Regions from separate parts of the Clostridium hominis genome, predicted to be linked through region 2. Evidence: a T-box and tRNA genes for the amino acid it is inferred to sense, from the RefSeq annotation. Region 2 holds a T-box; the other holds one or more tRNA genes.

Region 1 (10,323 bases), on a different contig from region 2:
CAGAAGGGTTAGCAGAAAACGTAGTAGAAGGTAAAGTTTTAGCTTCAAAACGTCAAAATAGCGATAAGTATTCGGCTACAATGGCTGAAAAAGCTGGATCAACTGTAAAGTTTGCAGATAACTTAAATGCTATTCAAGAGTTTGTAGATGGAAAGACTTTAACAGAACTAGAAGAAACAACTTCTAAGACAAATGAAGAAGTAACAGATGCTGTATCAGGAGCAACTCTTGCAGATACTGTTGGATATATTAATGCAGTAATTCAAGCTGCAAAGTCAGCTCAGTAATAATTAAATACAATTATGTATATCGAGGGTGTCTATATGATATCCTCAAATTTTATATAATAAAATAATTGTAGTAAAAAAGTTTAAAGAATATTATTATGAAAATACCAAGCAATATATTAAAATATTAAATATAAATTTAGTAATCTATATTTAATAAAAATAGGAGGCAATGTTATGATAAACAAAATAGGGAAGATAACTATATATGTAAATAATCAAGAGGAAGCTCCTAATGCTAATTTAGGTCATCCATCAATTATATTAAGTACTAATGATATAGATGCTACATATAAAGAACTAAAAGATAATGGAGTTAAAGTTACGGATATAATGAAGATGCCATACGGAAGTATGTTTACGTTCCATGATCAAGATGAAAATAGCTATTTAGTACGTCAGGATTAGTATATGAAAGTATAGTTTTTGTTTAAACTATACTTTTTTTATAGATATAAAATGTTTATAGTTAATAAATAGGGACTACATAAATGTAAAGTGTGGATAAATCCACACCTTACATTTTAGAGTGATTATTGAATAAAATGAATATTTATTTAAGGAAGGTTTATTTTTTTAAAACTAATCCCTTACTTCTTATGCAGGTACACTCTCTAGCTTCTTCTGTATGCAAGCATTGATATTTAATTTTTTGAGGTGCTTGAACCTCAACAGTTTCTTTTTTATCTTTTAAATCTTTTCTTTCCATCTTTTCATATCCTTTCAGTAAGATTATTTAATAATATTATATAGTTAATAATTATTATTATCAAATATAAATTTTACCTTTTGGCAAATATACTTTTTAGAGAATTTAACTAATCCTTAACCTTAATAATGATATGATATTATGTGAATATTAGATAATGAAGGTGATATATATGAGGTTATTAATAATAGAAGATGAAGAAGATATATTAAATGCATTAGATTATGGTTTTAGAAAGCTTGGATATGTAGTAGATACTGCTAGTGATGGAGAAGAAGGTTTAGAACTTGTATATATTAATAATTATGATTTAGTAATTCTTGATTTAAATCTTCCTTCTATAGATGGGTTAGATATACTTTCTAGAATACGTAAAGATAATGAAGAAATAAAGATATTAATTTTATCAGCTCGTTCTGAGTATATAGATCGCATTAAGGGATTAGATATGGGAGCTAATGATTATCTTGTGAAGCCTTTTGATTTTGGGGAGTTAGTAGCGAGAGTAAGAGCTTTGTTAAGGAGGTCATTTACTCAAAGTACATCTAAGATTAAATGTGGAAATATGATTATTGATACTTCTGCTAGAGCTGTATATTCAGATAAAAATGAAAGGTTAGATTTAGCACCTAAGGAGTTTGCCATATTTGAGTATTTAATTGCTAATAAGGGAAGAGCAGTAAGTACCGAGGAGCTTATAGAACATATTTGGGGAGAAGATGCCAGTATGTTTTCAAATTCTATAAAGGTACATGTAAGTAATTTAAGAAAAAAGTTAAGTGAGTATTCAGATAGTGATATTATTTCTAATATAAGAGGAGCAGGCTATATAATAAATGAGGTGGAAGATAATGACCTTTAAAAATATATCATTAAGGATTAAGCTTACTTTTATAACAACTATAATTATGATTGTTATATCTGTAGTATTAACAGTAGTATCAGTGTTTAATGCAAACGTAGGTTTTAGTAGAATAATGGCTAGGACTGATAATTTAACTTATGATTCTAGTTATGGATCAGAAGATATGGCAGAAGATAAAGTAATAAATGATGGTAATGGTGAGATTGGAGTCAAAAATCCTTATGATTGGGGAAGTTCATTAATAAGCCCATTTAATAATAGGGGTGATGTAGGTAAAATACCTACTGAAGGTGTGACAGAAACAGTTAAGGCCGTAGATATGTTTAAAGCAACTGCAATTGTATATATGGTAATAATTATTATTATAGGTTCAATATTTATATATTTAATTTTGGGGAAAATTTTAAAGCCAGTAAAAGAATTAAGCAGTCAAGTTGGAATAATAAATGAAAATAAGCTTTCACAAAGAGTATCTGGAGTTAATAGTGGGGATGAAATTGGTGAATTAGCACATTCATTTAATACTATGTTAGATAGATTAGATAAAGCATTTGAAAGTCAGAAGCGATTTTCATCAGATGCTGCTCATGAACTTAAGACACCTTTAACAGCCTTAAAAACTAATTTAGATATTTTAAGTATAGATGAAGAACCTAGTGATGATGATTATAAACGAACAGTAGCAATATTTAGAAAACAAACTGAAAGAATGATAAGTTTAGTAAATAACTTATTTATTTTATCAGCACAAAAAGAATATGAATTTAACGACATAGTAAACTTAGATATTATGATTGAAGAAATTATAGGAGATCTAGAAGGGGAAATAAAGGATAAGAATATAAGTATTTCTTTAAGTAAAAATAATATTTCGATACAGGGAAACTATACTATGATTACTCATGCATTAGGTAATATTATACAAAATGCCATTAAGTATAATAATGAATATGGAAATGTATTTATATCTACAGAAGAGGATAATGGTAGATGTATAATACGAGTTAGAGATAATGGAATTGGTATTTCGGAAGATAAAGTAGAGCATATTTTCGATGCTTTTTATCGTGTAGATCAATCTCGTTCACGTAAAATAGCAGGGGCAGGATTGGGTCTTGCAATAACTAAAGATATTGTTAATAGGCATGGTGGAGAAATAAGATATTTCCCGAATGAAGAAGGTGGAAGTATATTTGAAATAACATTACCTTTAATAAATTAAAAACATATTAGTAATAAGATTTACATTTAAGAAATAAATAGCTATAAAAAGGAGTTGGTGAATTACTTTACACTGACTCTTTTTTTATATTTTAATTTTCTTAACCATTTCTTAACCAGAGTTTATGTAAGATTGAAACATAAACAACAGGACAGTTAGTTATAGAAATGCTGTATGGAGGAGTAGAGATAGTATGAAGATGTTTAAGAAAGGTAAGATGTTATCAAAAAAAACGATTAGCATTATCTTAGCCGGATTAGTAATAGTAGCAGGGACCATATATGTAGGAGTTAATTCTTATAAAGAGAAAAATGAAGCGAATCAATTTGAAACAAGAGAAAGAGAGTATAAAGTAACAAGAGGAAATATAACAGCAGGGGTTAAGGGTAATGGTTCATTAAAGTTTGAAGGAGTAAAGCATAACTTTGATGAGGAAGTAATTATCGGAGAAGTATTTGTTAAGGATGGGCAAAATGTTATAAAAGGTGATAAGTTAGTAAGTATTTCTGAAAAGTATTTAGATGAAAAACTTGAAGAGCTAAATAAGGATTTAAATACAGCTCAATTAGCACTTGAACAAGCAGAAGGTAGTAAGAGATCAACAGTGTTAAGCAATGATAAAGCATGGAATGAGAAAGTACAAGGAACTAAATCACAATATGAAAGTCAGAAAAGAGGATTAGTTGATAATATTAATAATTTAAATGATAGATTAGCGAATGTTAATACTCAACTTGAGGAAGTAAGAAAACAAATAGATGAGTTATCAGCAAAAGGTGAAGAAAATAATCTTCAAATTGAAGAATTAAAGGTAAAAGAATCTGCATTACTTTCAGAACAAAGTTCTATTCAAGGAGAGCTAGATTCGGCCAATAAGAGATTAAGTAATTTAGAAGCTGATCGTCAAAAACAACTTGAATCTGAATCAAATGAATATACAGCTAATAGCGAGATAAATAATATTAACATAAATGGTTTAGATGGAGCTATTGCTTCTGCACAAGAGGAAGTAAATAAAGTTCAAGAGGAAATTAATAAAATTAACAAATTAAAGGAATCACCAATACTTTATGCCAATACTGATGGAATAGTTTCTGCTATAAATGCTAAGGTAGGGGATAAAATAAGTGCTGGAGTTTCAATCGTAGATATAGGAGAATCTGCAAAGGTTACTGCAGAGTTGACTATTTCACAAAATGATATTGTAAATATTGAAGTAGGGCAAGAGGTAACTTTAGAGGTATCAACATATCAAGATGAAAAATTCAAAGGTAAAGTTACTTATTTAAATTTAAAATCTAATTCACAAGGTAACTCAACAACATATTCTGCAACTGTAGAATTAGAACCAACTGATTATAAACTTTTAGAGGGGATGACTGTATCAGCTCAATTCATTATAAAAGAAGTAAAAGATGTAATTATGTTATCAAATAAAGCAATAGTTTTAAAAGATGGAAAGCAATTTGTAAAGTTAAAAAATGAAGACGGAAGTACTACAGAAGTAGAAATTCAAACAGGTTTTTCAGATGGTAAAAATACTGAAATTACTGGTGGTTTAAACGAAGGCGATACTGTAGTTATTGGAGGATAATAATATGAGATTCTCTGAAATTTTAAGAATCGTATACACTAATATAATGAAAACAAAAGCAAAGGTTCTTTTAACTTCTCTTGGAATAATTGTAGGGGCTGTTACTATTGTAATGGTAATTGCAATAGGACGTGGTGGAGAAGAAGAGGTAATGTCACAGTTTAGTGGATTAAGTGCAGAAACCATATATGTAAATCCTAATTTTGCTTTAGGCGCTGAAACTGATATGGATAATATACCAAAACTTACAATTGAGAATATGAAGCAAATTCTAGAGGAAAGCACCACTCTTTCATCAATTTATCTCAGAGGGAATTCATATAAAGAGACCACGATAAATGGTAGAAAAGAACAACTTTCAGTTGTAGGAGTGACTGAGTCATATTCAGAAGTATAAAATTTAAAGATTGAATATGGAGAAGATATAACAGATATTGACGTTGAAGATGGTACTAATGCTGTAGTAATAGGAAGCGAACTTGCTAGTAAGTATTTTATGAAACCAGAAGATGCCATTGGAAGTGAAATTAGAATAGAAAATAGAACCTACTTTATTATAGGTGTACTTCAAAGAACAGGAGATGGAATGCAAGGTATAAGTCCAGACGATAGTATATTTGTTCCATTCTCAACAGCAGCTGCTTTTATATTTGATCAAGGAATTACTCCTCAGATTGTAGCGCTTGCAAAAGACATATCTTTAGTCGAAAAAGGAATGACAGAAATTAAAGATACACTTAATTATATTTTAGAAGATGGTAGTGTGTATGAATTAAGCGATGCAGGGAGCAGAATTGAGGCAGCTACAAAATCTGCCAAAACAATGAATTTATTACTTATGTCTGTTGCAACTATAGTATTTGTAGTTGGTGGAATTGGAATAATGAATGTTCTCTTTGTATCAGTAAAAGAACGTACGAAAGAAATAGGAATATTAAAGGCTCTTGGAAGTTCAAAGAAAGATATAATGCTTCAGTTTCTTTTAGAGTCAGTAATCATAAGTTTATTTGGAGGAATTGTAGGTGTGCTAATTAGTAATTATCTGATGCCACTTATGAAATACACAGATGTACCTGTATCATCATCATTAAGTGGGAAGATTATTGCATTAGCTTTCGCACTTGTTACAGGTACAGTATTTGGATTATATCCAGCATACAAAGCAGCTCAATTGAAACCAATTGAAGCTTTAAATTATGAATAAATAAAAAAATTGAAAAAGAAAGAAGGATTTTAAAATGAAAAAAGTTTTAGCAATGGTAATATGCGCAGTAATGACAGTAACAATTATAGGATGTTCTTCAAAGAACGATAATCCACCAAAAGCAGAGCAAAATAACAATGTAGAAAGTAATGATGCAAGTAATGGTGGAAGTAATGAAAATTCAGAACGTATTATGTACTTTGGAAAGGTAAAAAGTATAGTAGGTAATGAAATTGAATTAGAGCTTGCAGAAAATCAAGATGGAAATAATGAGGAAGATGATAAACAAGCACAAATATCTGGACAATTAGGTGCAGGACTTTCTGCAACAGATACGGCTCCTAACGATGCTTTATTTGATCCAAATGAAGGTGATGGAAATAGTGGAGGAAATGGTGGAGGCGGAAATGCAGAGTTACCTGAGTCTAATACTCCAAAACTAGAATTAAAATATACAGGAGAAACTAAGACATTCACAATTTCAGCAGGGGCAACAATACTTGATTCAAGAACAGTTAGTGAATCAAAACTTAGCGCAATCAAAAAGGGAACAGTCATAAGAATATATGCAACTGGCACAAAAGAATCACCTGTAGTTTCAAATGTAGAGATTGTGGAATAAACATATGAATAATATTATTACTTTAAAAGACGTAAATAAATCTTATAGCATAGGAGAAAATTCATTACATGTACTTAAAGATATAAATTTTACAGTTGAAAAAGGTGATTTTATTGCAATACTTGGGGCATCAGGTTCTGGTAAATCTACTTTAATGAATATTATTGGTTGTATGGATACTACTGATACTGGTGAATATTTTATTGAAGATATTGCAATACACCAATGTGATGACAATGAATTAGCTAAAGTACGTAATAGTAATATAGGCTTTATATTTCAAAAGTATCATCTAATACCTCAATATAATATTCTTCAAAATGTAATGATGCCACTCTTAATTAGAGGTATGTCGCGTAATGAAGCTATGAAAATTGCAAAAGAAAATCTTAGAAGAGTTGGATTAGAGGATAGAATAGAACATAGGCCTAATGAACTTTCAGGAGGGCAACAACAAAGAGTAGCGATAGCTCGTGCACTTGTTACAAAACCGGCATTACTTTTAGCTGATGAGCCAACAGGGGCGTTAGACTCAACAACTGGAAGAGAAATTTTATCTTTATTTAAAGAGTTAAATAAAGCTGGAAACACTATAATAATGATTACTCATGATGCTAATGTTGCTAAAGAGAGCAATAAGATATTATATCTTGATGATGGAATTTTAAGTAAATGAGGTATGATTAAAAAATTTTAGAAAATTAGAAATAGAATCATTTAATAAATCCAGTAAAAATTATAGCTTAAGAAGGTTATGTTAAGTAGGTTATATGATAACATACAATAAAAATAAAAATTTAAAATGAGTAGCAAAAAATCTTGTATAATAAGAGCTTTGCTACTCTATTTTGTATGAAAATATAAAACATAAATAAAAAATTAAATATGGATATAATATAGAGGAATTTATAAATAGTCATTAAAAGAAAACAACTTCTTTGGGATTTAATAAATTGTACTATTGCAGGAGCTAAAGTAAAAAAAGTTTTTGTATATTCTTTTGCTTCAAGATTAACAGAATCTTTAGGAGCGATTGTTGGCTATATAATATTACGTTCTTTTATTAATGATGAAGTGTCGGGAATAGTATTTTCAATGGCGGCAGGAATAATGGTATTTATATCATTAGATGAATTATTGCCGGCTGCTAGAGAGGATGGTGGCATAATTTATCTATTGATGGAATGGCAGCTGGTATGGTAGTTATTACAGTTAGTTTATTACTTTTTTCATAACAATTGGGCTACTATAATCTGTATCTTATATGGCCGAATTTATAGCAATTTAACATGTGGTAAAAATTACATATAAAAAAGTGTTGACCATTTAGGAAAAATGAGATATCATACTATTTGTGCTTGGGAAAAGCACAAAAGATTTATGATGCGTGTTTAGCTCAGCTGGATAGAGCAACGCCCTTCTAAGGCGTGGGCCAGGAGTTCGAATCTCTTAACACGCACCACTGTGATTCACTAGCTCAGTCGGTAGAGCACTTGACTTTTAATCAAGGTGTCCGGGGTTCGATTCCCCGGTGAGTCACCAAAGTATAACTTAAAATGGAAGCATAGCTCAGCTGGGAGAGCATCTGCCTTACAAGCAGAGGGTCACAGGTTCGATCCCTGTTGTTTCCACCATAATTTGCGGGTATCGTATATCGGTAATACTCCAGCCTTCCAAGCTGGAAAGGTGGGTTCGATTCCCACTACCCGCTCCAAAGTCGAAGTAGCTTATAATTAGCTACTTTTTTTATTTTGTTATTAAACTATAAAAAACAGATGATATAAAAAAATTACAAATATTAAAAAATGGTTTGACAATTTATTTTGATAAGTGTAATATGTATATAAAATTAAAATCTTTGAAGGGAAGAGTAGATATTTACTAAGTATCCAAAGCGAGTAGGGTTGGTGAGAGCCTATGAGAAAAGAAATATTGAAGGACATCCTGGAGATGCTTATCTGAAGGTGATAGTAAACTTACTATTCTCTATATTTCTATAAGTAAGTTAATATAACTAAATCGTAGATTTGAAATTCACTTAAGTTAAGTCGGTTATCCTCCGTTATAGGGACTTGAGATGATAATGTATTAATGCTGTATTAATTAGTTATTAAATTAGGATGGTACCGTGAAATCAAGCTTTCACTCCTATTATGGAGTGAAAGCTTTTTTATTTTAAATCTTATTTATTGGAAAAGAGCTCATCTTATAAATGAGAGTATAAATTGATGGAAATTAAACTATTCTGATTTTATAATATACATTAAATAAAAATATAAATCTTAACTTTTTGTATTCTGATTAGGAAAAAGAAGATTTATTGTACAGGATTAGCTACATTATTAAAAAGGGTGGTACCGCGAAAATTTATTTTGCCCCTTGGGTTTTTACTCAAGGGGTTTTTTGTATCTATAAAAAAAGTTGAATGCGCATAATGCTTTATAAAGATATAAAAAGCGAATTTTATAAGAAAAATTTATTGGAGGTAAATTATTATGGAAAGAAAATTAGTAAATCAATTAAAGTATTATATAAATGAAAATGTATGTATCCAAGGGTGGATATATAGGGTTAGAAGATTAAAATCTATAACTTTTATAATCTTAAGAGATAGATCAGGATTGGTTCAATGTGTTATAAATAATACTGAGTTTGATACATTAGAGCTAACTAATGAGTCAGTAATATCTATTAATGGAATTGTTAAAGAGGGTAAAAACACATTAAATCCTTTCGAGGTGGAAGTAAAAAAATTAGAGATTATAAGTAAAGTTTATGAAGAGCTTCCTATAGAGCTTAATAAAGAAAACTTAGAAGTAAATCTTAATACAATGCTTAATAACAGGGCTTTAAGCATGAGGCATCAAAAGGTTACGGCAATATTTAAGGTTCAAAATATCATAGTAAACGCTTTTAGAGAATTTTTAAATAATAATGGATTTACAGAGATTCATACTCCTAAGATAGTCAAAGAAGGAGCAGAGGGAGGTACAGAAGTTTTTGAAGTGAAATATTTTGAAAATAAGGCATACCTTGCTCAAAGTCCACAATTTTATAAGCAAATGATGGTTGGAGCTGGATTAGAAAGAGTATTTGAAGTAGGTCATGCTTATAGGGCAGAAGAGCATAATACAAATAGGCATCTTAATGAATATGTAAGTATGGACTTAGAGATGGGATTTATAGAAGATGAGGGAGATATCATGATTATGGAGGAAGAGTTATTAAAGTATATAATACAATCTCTAAAAAAACATGGAAAAGAGTATGTAGAAATTTTAGGTATTTCAATACCAGAGATAAATGGAGAAATACCTAAATTAGATTTCAATGAAGCACTTGAAATATTAAAGAGAGAATATAATAAGACTGACTTAGAAGGTGATTTAGATCCAGAAGCAGAAAAACTTCTTTATAAATATTCTAAAGAAAAGTTAAATAGTGAATTTATCTTTTTAACTAATTATCCAAGGAAGAAGAGACCTATGTATACAATGCCTAAGGGAGAGTTTGGAACTCATAGCTTTGATTTGCTGTTTAGAGGAATAGAAATAACTACAGGAGGGCAAAGAATCCATGACTATAATATGTTAATAGAGAATATGAAGTATAAAGGTCTTACGATAGAAGATTATGAAAACTATTTATCAATATTTAAATATGGAATGCCTAAGCATGGTGGTATGGCTATAGGATTAGAAAGAATAACAGCAAAAGTCTTAGGTTTAGAAAATGTAAGAGAAGCAACACTATTTCCAAGAGATAGAAAGAGATTAGTACCATAAGTAAGACTGAAAATCAAAGAAAATTATTATCTTAA
Region 2 (10,323 bases):
TCTATGTCTTATAGTTACACATCCATCATTTTCTGTTTCAAAGTCAATTGTTATACAGAATGGAGTTCCTATTTCATCTTGTCTTCTATATCTCTTACCAATACTTCCTGTTTCATCATATTCTATGTTGAAGTTCTTAGCTAACATTGAATAAACCTCATCAGCTTTTTCTGATAACTTCTTAGATAATGGTAATACAGCTGCTTTGTATGGAGCTAAAGCTGGATGTAAGTGCATTACTGTTCTAACATCTCCACCTTCTAACTCTTCTTCATCATAAGCATCTACTAAGAATGCTAATGCAACTCTATCAGCTCCTAATGATGGCTCTATACAATATGGTACATATTTCTCATTAGTTGTTGGATCTAAGTAAGTCATATCAGTTCCTGAGTGCTCTGCATGTTTCTTTAAGTCATAGTCTGTTCTATCAGCTATTCCCCAAAGTTCTCCCCAACCAAATGGGAATAAGTATTCTATATCAGATGTTGCATTTGAATAGAATGATAATTCTTCTTCACCGTGGTCTCTCATTCTTAAACAATCAGCCTTAACTCCTAGGTTTAACAAGAAGTTCCAGCAATAATCTTTCCAATATCCAAACCACTCTAAATCTGTTCCTGGTTTGCAGAAGAACTCTAATTCCATTTGTTCAAATTCTCTTGTTCTGAAAGTGAAGTTACCAGGAGTAATTTCATTTCTGAAAGACTTACCTATTTGAGCTATACCAAATGGCACTTTCTTTCTTGAGGTTCTTTGAACTGACTTAAAGTTAACGAATATCCCTTGAGCTGTTTCTGGTCTTAAATATACTGTACTAGCTGAATCTTCAGTTATCCCTTGGAAAGTTTTAAACATTAAGTTGAACTTTCTAATATCAGTATAGTTCATTTTTCCACATTTAGGACAAATTATATTATTGCTAGTTATGTATTCCATTAATTGCTCATTTGTCCAACCATCAGCTGTAGCAACCTCTGCTCCATTTTCAGTCATATGATCTTCAACTAACTTATCTGCTCTAAATCTAGCCTTACACTCTTTACAATCCATAAGTGGGTCAGAAAATCCTCCAACGTGCCCTGACGCAACCCAAACTTCTGGATTCATTAATATTGCACAATCAACTCCAACATTGTATGGACTTTCTTGTACAAACTTCTTCCACCAAGCTTTTTTTACATTGTTTTTAAACTCTACTCCTAATGGACCGTAATCCCATGAGTTCGCAAGACCACCATATATCTCTGATCCTGGGAATATAAAACCTCTACTTTTACATAAAGCAACTATTTTATCCATAGTCTTTTCTACTGACATACTTAATTCCTCCTATTTTTTAAACTTATATATAATGAAACTCCTTCTCTTTAGGTCGAATGAGTACACCATGTGTAACTTCACGTACTCAAATCTTAGATTCGGACTTTCAGTTAAATTCAAATTATTAAATTTCAAAGTAATTTTTATTATAAAATAAAAAAAAGCCTTATAACCACAAAGGGACGAAATTAAATATTCCGCGGTTCCACCCTTCTTGGCTCAAGCCCATCTTTAAAAAATACACTCCAAAGCTCCATTCATTTTAATTTTCTAATGATTCACACCAACCATCATCTCTCTTAAAGAAACATTAAAATTACTTTTCTTTTTCATCGTGTTTATTAAATTATATATTAATTTTACCAAAACACATTTATATGTCAAGCAAAATGACTTTTATTAATCAGAATCTTACACATATATCCTACTTATAGTTACTATTTTCCTAAACAAGCATAATATGAAATTATCAATCTATTTAATACAATAAAATCTTAATTAAGGAGGAAGTATATATGTGCTCAGATAAATCTAAACAATCTATTTCATTAGAAAGATGTTCTGAATTAAAAACTAGAATACAAGATTACCTAGATATAAAGGACACTATTCCTAAAGGATTATCACCACTCCAAGAAGAAAAAATGCTCTCTAAAAAGAAAAAGATACTAGAAATTTTAAATGGAACCGAGTCTGATTGGAATGATTGGAAATGGCAATTAAAAAATAGAATTAGCGATGTATCTCTTTTGTCCAAAATAATAAATTTAACCGATTCAGAAATTGATAGTATAAAAAAAGTTGAACAGAAATATCGTTGGGGTATTACACCTTATTATACTTCTTTAATAGATGATGATGATAAATTCAATCCCATAAAACTGCAATCAATCCCAACTTTTCTTGAATTAGATGATAGAGGTGTATTAGACCCGATGTCAGAAGAATTTACTAATCCTGCCGGTTCTATAACAAGAAGGTACCCTGATAGACTAATAATTAATGTAACTAATGTATGCCCTTCATTTTGTAGGCATTGCCAACGCAGAAGGAATATTGGTTGTATAGATGAACATAAATCTAAAGAAACTCTCCAAGAATCTATTAACTATATAAAAGCTAATACAGAAATAAGAGATGTATTATTAACAGGTGGAGATGCGCTAATGCTATCCGATAATACATTAGATTGGTTATTAAATGAGCTCTTTAGCATTAACACCGTTGATTATGTAAGAATAGGTACTAGATGCCCAGTTACAATGCCTCAAAGAATTACTGATGACCTACTAAAAATACTAAAAAAATATCGTCCTATTTATATTAATACTCATTTTAATCACCCACTTGAAATAACTCAAGATGCTAAAGCTGCCTGTGATAAACTTGCTAACTCAGGAATACCACTAGGAAATCAAGCTGTTCTGCTAAATGGAATCAACAATGATAAATATATAATGCGTCTTTTAAATCAAGAGCTTTTAAAATGTAGAGTTAAACCCTATTACATTTTCCACGCCAAAAACGTAATAGGTACGCATCATTTTAACACCTCAATTGACGATGGTATTGAAATAATGGAGTATTTAAGAGGCTATACTTCTGGAATGGCTATTCCAACATATATTGTTAACGCGCCAAATGGTAATGGAAAAACCCCACTTCTGCCTGAATATATTATTTCTAGAGGTAAAAATTATGTAACTATAAGAACATGGGAAGGTAAAATTTTTAATTATCCTAATTACCCTACAGATGATTTTAACTCTATGATTGATAAAAATAACTAATTTTATATATTTTTATCAAATATTGTCAATTATCGTAATGTCTTCATATAATGTATTAAAGGACACTATATTTCTGCATAAAATATGCAAATAAATCTTAGTAGACTAAAAACTATATATAAAAATTTTATTAAAGTAGGTGTTATTTTAAAATGGCTAAATATGAAGATTTTAAAGATAATTTTAATAAATTTGAGTTTGGTAAGACTTACTTTTTTGATAAGTCTGGTATTCCAATTAAACCATCTGAACTTAAATCAAATAATCCTTCTTGCCTATCACTAGTTAAAGGGTGTTCCCGTTTAAAATTACCAAGGGGTTTTAAATTTGTTGTTGGCTTTCCTAGCGTATGTTTTAATCTTTCTAATATATCATGTGTAAAAACTCCAATTGTTCAAAAAGTGTTAGTTCCAAATTGTAGATGTGAAAAATCTATTGAATGTGAAGCTCTAGCTGGATATCAAATAAAGGCATTAGGTGAGGTTGAATTTTCTATTAGTATGCCGGTATGTCCAAGATATGGAGGATGCTTTCCAACCCGTTCTTCATCTTCTACTAATATAATTATTCCTGTTAATGAAACTATTTCTTTTAGTTGCTCTCCTAAGTCACTTGAAGAAGACTCATCCACATATATCGACTGGAATTTTGCATTCTTTTCTTTAACTCCTAAAGAAGATTGTGCTGGCCCATATTTAGAAGTTATGGTTGGCTTATCTTTAGAGTTCACTGATATAGACGATTGTACAGAAGAATAAATAAAAGGTGTTATGAAAAAGTAATGTTTTCATAACACCTTTTATTATAAAATTAATATCCTGCTATATATTTTGCATATTCTAATGGATTTAAAAATGCTTTTTTTATGGTTTCTTTATCATAAGATAAATATACAGTATCTTTTCCTGGTTTCGCATTACATTCTATAAACCATATTTCTCCACTTTTATCTATTGCAAAATCTATTCCAATCTCTCCAAACCTTCCATAAATATCTTCTATAGCCTTATAAGTGCTGATTAAAAAATCATCTATTTTAGCTTTAATCCCATCTATCTTTTCTTTTGGATAATTTAATATACTCATAAAAAATTCTTCAAAACGATACACTTTAGAACCTGACCTAGTGCTAGTAATAGGAGCCCCACTTTTACCTAATCTTACTGGACATGCAACTATACCAAGATTACCATTACCATCTCTTTGAACGGTAGCCCTCATATCTACATTTCCTTCATCTACCTTTATCATATCTATAGATGGTTGGATTATAGCATTTTTACCTTTATATAATTCATCTATTCTACTTACTAACCCTTCAAAACTATAATATCTTTCTTGAAACAATTCTTTCGTGAAATAACTTAGGTCAAAGGTTCCATCTAAAAGCTTCACTATTCTAGTGACTCCAATTCCTCTATTTCCAACCCTATCTTTTATATATAGAGTTTTTGACTTCTCTAGCATCATCAATAAATCACTTGCATTTCTATACCTAATTGTTAATGGAAGATATTTTTTTACTTCATCATATCTATTGAGTTTATCATAAACCTGCCATTTATCAAAATAATATCTTGGGTTAAATCTCATAACATTTTCATCTTTTTCAATTGTCTCTCTAATATATTGAGATGCACCTTTTTGTTTATTTAATATACCTCCACCCCTATCATACAAAACATCTGGAATAGGAAAATATCCTTTTTCCCATCTTTCAGCTACATAATTATAATAAGTTCCATGTATTCTTTCATTTTCACTATCAAAATCATTTACTGAAAAAAAATATAAAATTGTTCTTGCATCCCTATTTGATTCACATAGACACTTAAGCTTAGTTCCAGGTCGTTGTTCACTAGCAATACGTACACTTGTAGTGTCTGTGAAACTTCCGATTACTGGTCCAATACAAATAACATTCTCATTTATAATAAAATTTGTCTTCATACCTGAATATACAGAGAATTCATCAACCAAGCTACTTGATATATATATAATATCTTCAGTATCATTTGCAGTACAGTTAACTTCTTTTTTTTCTGCTCCAAACTTAAAAAATATTTCTTTATTAAAATCTATCTTTTCAATTACTTTTTTAGGAATACTTATTTCTCGTGGATCTAATATAAAGTCTTGTAAAATAATAATTTTAATTAAACTAGACCTTTCTGTCATAACCATCTCTCCTTATAATTTATAAATAAACGTTTCATATTACCTTCCTATTATTCTCACAATACATTAAATACAAATACCTTACACTATTTAATAGCTAAGTTAGTTTCTATTTATTTTGAGGTAAGCATAAAATGGAATTCCTATAAGAATTAATATAAACCCATACATTACTATCTCTGCACCAGTTCCATATATAGCATATATGGAATATGCAAATGCTATCAAAGCAAATATTGATGTTTTGATAAATTTAGCAAAACTAACCTTTCCAGTTTCTTTTTTCAATATAATCATCTCTGCTGCTGCAGTAAAAGTGTATACAGGCAAAACAGATAAAGTTGATAATAATACTATAAAATTAAAAGCTCCTGTTAAAGTAGTAATATAATTAGTGATTAAAATAATAGTTGTTCCTATACTTGCTATTAATATCGACATATATGGAGTTCTATACTTATTATGAATTTTTCCAAATATAGCTGGGAATAGATTTTCTTCAGCTGCGGCAAAAGAACATCTTCCTGATAATAAAACCCAACCATTTATAGCCCCTAATATAGAGATTATTGCTCCAAAGGCAATGAAAGGACCTCCCCAATTGCTATTTGTTGTAACATTTATAATATCTGCTAAAGGCGCATTTGATGTTGCCAACGCACCTTGTGAAATAGCTCCAATTGCTAGAACACTTATAACTATATAAATTATAGATGTTATTCCAATTCCCCAAATGGTACTCCTCTTTATATTTTTTTCTGGATCTTTTATTTCTCCTGCAGGAATAGTAGCACTTTCTAGTCCTAAAAATGACCATAAAGTTATACTAACAGCTATAGGTATTGTAGATAGTCCTGTTGTAGATGTTGCCGATACTGTATTAAAATTCTCAACATTAAAATGCATTGAAGCGATACAAGCAAATACTATTAAAGGTAAAATCTTAAATACAGTAGTAATTATCCCTACAATTCCAGATTGCTTTACTCCCCTTATATTTATTATGGTAAATATCCACAATATGAGACTTGATACTAAAAATGCCCATAACCTATTAACTGCAAGTACCGGAAAAAAGTAACTCAAATAACTTGTAGCTGCAGTTATAATTGCTGCATCACCAACCCAAATTCCTATCCAATAGGTCCATGTTACTAAAAATGATGCGAATTCCCCAAATGCTGCCTTTGTATAAACTATAGGACCTCCAGTTTGAGGCATAACTCTTCCAAGTCTTGCAAAGCTTAAAGCAAGGAAAATAGACCCAACGGACGTAATTAACCAAGCAATACAAGTTGCTATAGGATTAGATGCTTCAGCTAATCCTTGCGGGGCCATGAAAATTCCTGATCCAATCATATTTCCAACTACTATAGCTGTTGTAGCAACAATTCCAAGTTCTCTTTTTAATGTTAACTTTTCTTTTGGCTGTTCATTAGTTGTATTGTTCATCTTATCAACCTACATATTATTATTTTATAGTCTATAAACTATAACCTTTCATTACTAATATATGAATTTTTCCATTTTTCGATATAAATAATTCTAATTTTCTTGCTTATTATAAATTAGTCACCAACAAAATTTTCTTTTCATATTATGTACTATAAAAAAAATAACTAAATTAATTAGTTAACTTAAGGATGTAAATACTATGAACAAAGATTTAATATCCACTGATAAGAAAAAGGAGTCTATTGATACTTTTAATACTACTAGGGAAAAAATCATATCATCAGATAGACGTTTCTCTGAAAAAAACGATCATTTATTATTTGAAAATATCGACCTATATGATATCTCTAAAAAAATTCAAACTCCATTCTACCTATATTCTGAATTAGAAATAATCCGCAATATTACTGAAATTAAGGAAGCTTTTAAAAACTACCCTAACACCAAGATATTTTATGCCTCAAAGGCTTGTTCTCTAATTAAAATACTAGAAATAGTTAAAGATAATGAGATATTTGCTGAAGCTAATTCTATTTACGAAATAATGAAATGTATAAAAAGTGGTTTTAAGGGATCTGAAATAATATTCAATGGTGTTCTTAAGAAAAAAAGCGATTTAGAATATGCCATAAAAAATAATATCTATTCTATAAATGTAGACAGTTTTTATGAATTAGACCTCATCGAAGAGATTACAAATGAACTACAAATAGAAGCCAATGTTTCTATAAGGATAGAGCCAAATGTATCTTCTCCCACTCATCCTGATTGTGTAACAGCCTATCACGCTAAAGCCGGAATTGACTTAAAAGATGCAGAGCTAATGTGTAAAAAAATAATAAATATGCCTTATGTAAATCTTAAAGGCCTTCATATACACATAGGTGATCAAATTCCAATAATTGATCCTTTTTCAAAGGCCGTAAAAGTTATTATTGATGAAGCAAAACGATTAGAAAACTCATTAAATATTAAATTTAAATCTATAAATTTAGGTGGAGGTATTCCAGTACCTTATAAATATGGGCAAGGTAATCCATTAAAAGATTATTTATATACATCTCTTAATTCTTCTGATTTTGCAAATATAATTATTGATGAAGTTTTAAAGTGGAGAGATGACATAGAAATATGTATTGAACCCGGCAGAAAAATAGTAAGTAGTGCGGCAGTATTATTGACAACTATCTACAGCGAAAAAATTAAAACTAATTATGATGATAAGTTTAATATACTAGACATAGTAAATTGGAAATTTATCGATGCTGGTTATAGCATATTATCCGATAGCCTTCATTTTAATTGGTTCTTCTATCTTTTCAACACCAAAAATATTAAAGACGATTACACCCTATTAACTAAGATAGCTGGTCCACTATGTGATGGTGGAGATTATTTCCATCAAGGTGTTTATGAAGAATTTTTTTTATTGCCAAAAAACACTTCACTCGGAGATACCCTAGCCTTTATAGATACTGGCGCCTATTCTATCGAAAGTCAAACTATATATAATAATAGACCTAGAAGCGCCGTTGCTCTCATAACTAAAGAAGGTAATATTGAGTTAATCCGAAGAGAGGATACCTTTGATGACATTATTAGTTATGATATTTATTAAAATTTAAATATTTATATGGAGATGAAACTATATGACTTACCCAAAACTTGAGATTAATTTAAGAAAACTACAATATAATGCAAAAATAGAGGTTGACTCTTTTTCTAAAATAGGAATTACAATAATAGGAGTTAATAAGGTTTTTAACGGACTTTATGAAACTGCAGAAGCTATCGTTAATGGCGGGATTACTGTTATTGCCGAAGCTCTTGTTTCCAATCTAAAAAAAATTGAAAATCTCCATTGTGAAAAGGCTCTTTTAAGAAGTCCTGCTTTAAGTGAAATCGAAGACATTATACGCTATGCTGACATATCTTTAAATTCTGAAATTGATATTGTTAGAGAATTATCTAAGGAAGCTATAAAGCAAAATAAAATTCATAAAATATTGATAATGATTGATTTAGGAGATCTGCGAGAAGGTATTTGGTTTGAAAACAAATCAGAAATTGAAGATTTTGTTTCAGAAGTTCTTTCCCTACCTAATATAGAAATTTATGGATTGGGAACTAATTTTAATTGCTACGGTACAGTTCTGCCAACTGTTAAAAATAATAATTTATTTATAAGTATTGCAAAAGAATTAGAAAATAAATTTAATTTTAATTTTAAATACCTTTCAGCAGGAAATGCGACTAGTTACTATCTTATAGAACAAGGTCTTTTACCTCCTGAAATAAACCATTTAAGAATTGGAGGTCTGCATCAATTCGGAATTGAATATGCATTCGGTAAATATTTAGATGAATATTATCATTCTGATATGGATATAAAAAATTTTTCATCTAACCTCTATATTCTTAAAGCAGAAATTATAGAGTTAAATATTAAGCCTACTATACCTTTGGGTGAATTAGGGTTTGATGCTTTTATGCAGAAGAAGTCCTTTATTGATAAAGGTAATAGAAAGCGTGCTATTTTATCTTTTGGAATACAAGATATCCCCTATGAAAATATTTATGCTACAGATCCGTCAATTAAAGTTATTGGACAAACCTCAAATCATACAATAATAGATATTGAAGATTGTTTAACTCAATATAAATTAGGAGATATCATTTCTTTTGAACTTGATTATACAGCACTTCTGTTTGCTTGCAATTCTCCAGGAATAGAAAAATCTTTTGTTTATGATTAATAAGAAATGGTGTGTTGTATTTTACAACACACCATTTCTTATTAATCATTACTTTCTAAGTTGAGCTAAATATTTAGAGTATTTAAATATAGCACATGATTGTGGGGATGGTCCTTCCATATCATCAATACCTGGTACACGATATTTATCAGGCTTTGCATTACCTTCTATTAACCATATATGACCGTCTTCATCAATAGCCATATCCATTCCTATCTCTCCATAAGTTCCAAATTGCTTTTCAATATATTTTGCAACTTTAATAGTTTCTTTACCAAATTCATCCTCAGTTGGTATATATACATCTTTATAATTTTCTTTTAATACTTCATAAACATCTTCATATAAGTGTAATACTCCTCCAACACAATAGTTTGTTATATTAGAATGCTCCTTAGAGTGTATTGCATAATAATTTGTGGCTTCCCATATACCATATTCATCCTTTTCTAATGTTATTCTAAAATCCATTTTATGCCCATTATACTTTATTAGATTAATACCTTGTTGTACAACAAAAAATACTCTTCCATACTTTTGTTTTTCTATTATAAATTTATCTATATAATTTTTCAACAGATCCAGGTTTTCAACAAATACTAATTTAAGCTTTCTATTATAAAAATCAATCCTATATTTTCCATCAACTTTTTCTATGGAAAATACTTCTTCGCCTCTGCTTCCCATAGAAGATTTAATAAATATAAAGTTATACTTATTTAGCATAGATACTATATCATTAAAACTTTTATATAAAATTGTTTCAGGTAAATATTTATGCATCTCATCATACATGAATAATTTTTTATATAACGGCCATT

Evidence for each region. The T-box of region 2 lies ahead of H8S20_RS14045 (glycine--tRNA ligase). A T-box ahead of a tRNA ligase gene usually reads a tRNA of that ligase, here a tRNA-Gly.
Region 1: it has a tRNA-Gly gene. The T-box ahead of H8S20_RS14045 (glycine--tRNA ligase) is inferred to sense a tRNA for this amino acid. The anticodon was not compared.

The regions. Positions count from the first base shown of each region.
Region 1 covers NZ_JACOOO010000025.1:164,483-174,805, forward strand. The annotation lists gene H8S20_RS12290 (hypothetical protein) at 1-287, shown strand, start outside; gene H8S20_RS12295 (VOC family protein) at 465-695, shown strand; gene H8S20_RS12300 (hypothetical protein) at 856-996, opposite strand; gene H8S20_RS12305 (response regulator transcription factor) at 1,169-1,858, shown strand; gene H8S20_RS12310 (HAMP domain-containing sensor histidine kinase) at 1,848-3,083, shown strand; gene H8S20_RS12315 (efflux RND transporter periplasmic adaptor subunit) at 3,277-4,677, shown strand; partial or broken gene H8S20_RS20495 (ABC transporter permease) at 4,724-5,395, shown strand; gene H8S20_RS20500 (ABC transporter permease) at 5,561-5,881, shown strand; gene H8S20_RS12325 (hypothetical protein) at 5,916-6,503, shown strand; gene H8S20_RS12330 (ABC transporter ATP-binding protein) at 6,508-7,179, shown strand; gene H8S20_RS12335 (ZIP family metal transporter) at 7,464-7,706, shown strand; tRNA gene H8S20_RS12340 (tRNA-Arg) at 7,889-7,965, shown strand; tRNA gene H8S20_RS12345 (tRNA-Lys) at 7,970-8,045, shown strand; tRNA gene H8S20_RS12350 (tRNA-Val) at 8,062-8,137, shown strand; tRNA gene H8S20_RS12355 (tRNA-Gly) at 8,144-8,217, shown strand; gene aspS (aspartate--tRNA(Asn) ligase) at 8,999-10,288, shown strand.
Region 2 covers NZ_JACOOO010000031.1:154,958-165,280, reverse strand. The annotation lists gene H8S20_RS14045 (glycine--tRNA ligase) at 1-1,320, opposite strand, end outside; T-box leader at 1,499-1,665, opposite strand; gene eam (glutamate 2,3-aminomutase) at 1,839-3,113, shown strand; gene H8S20_RS14035 (hypothetical protein) at 3,266-3,871, shown strand; gene H8S20_RS14030 (YheC/YheD family endospore coat-associated protein) at 3,924-5,291, opposite strand; gene H8S20_RS14025 (amino acid permease) at 5,394-6,743, opposite strand; gene dokD (ornithine/lysine decarboxylase DokD) at 6,946-8,364, shown strand; gene H8S20_RS14015 (alanine/ornithine racemase family PLP-dependent enzyme) at 8,396-9,502, shown strand; gene H8S20_RS14010 (YheC/YheD family endospore coat-associated protein) at 9,551-10,323, opposite strand, start outside.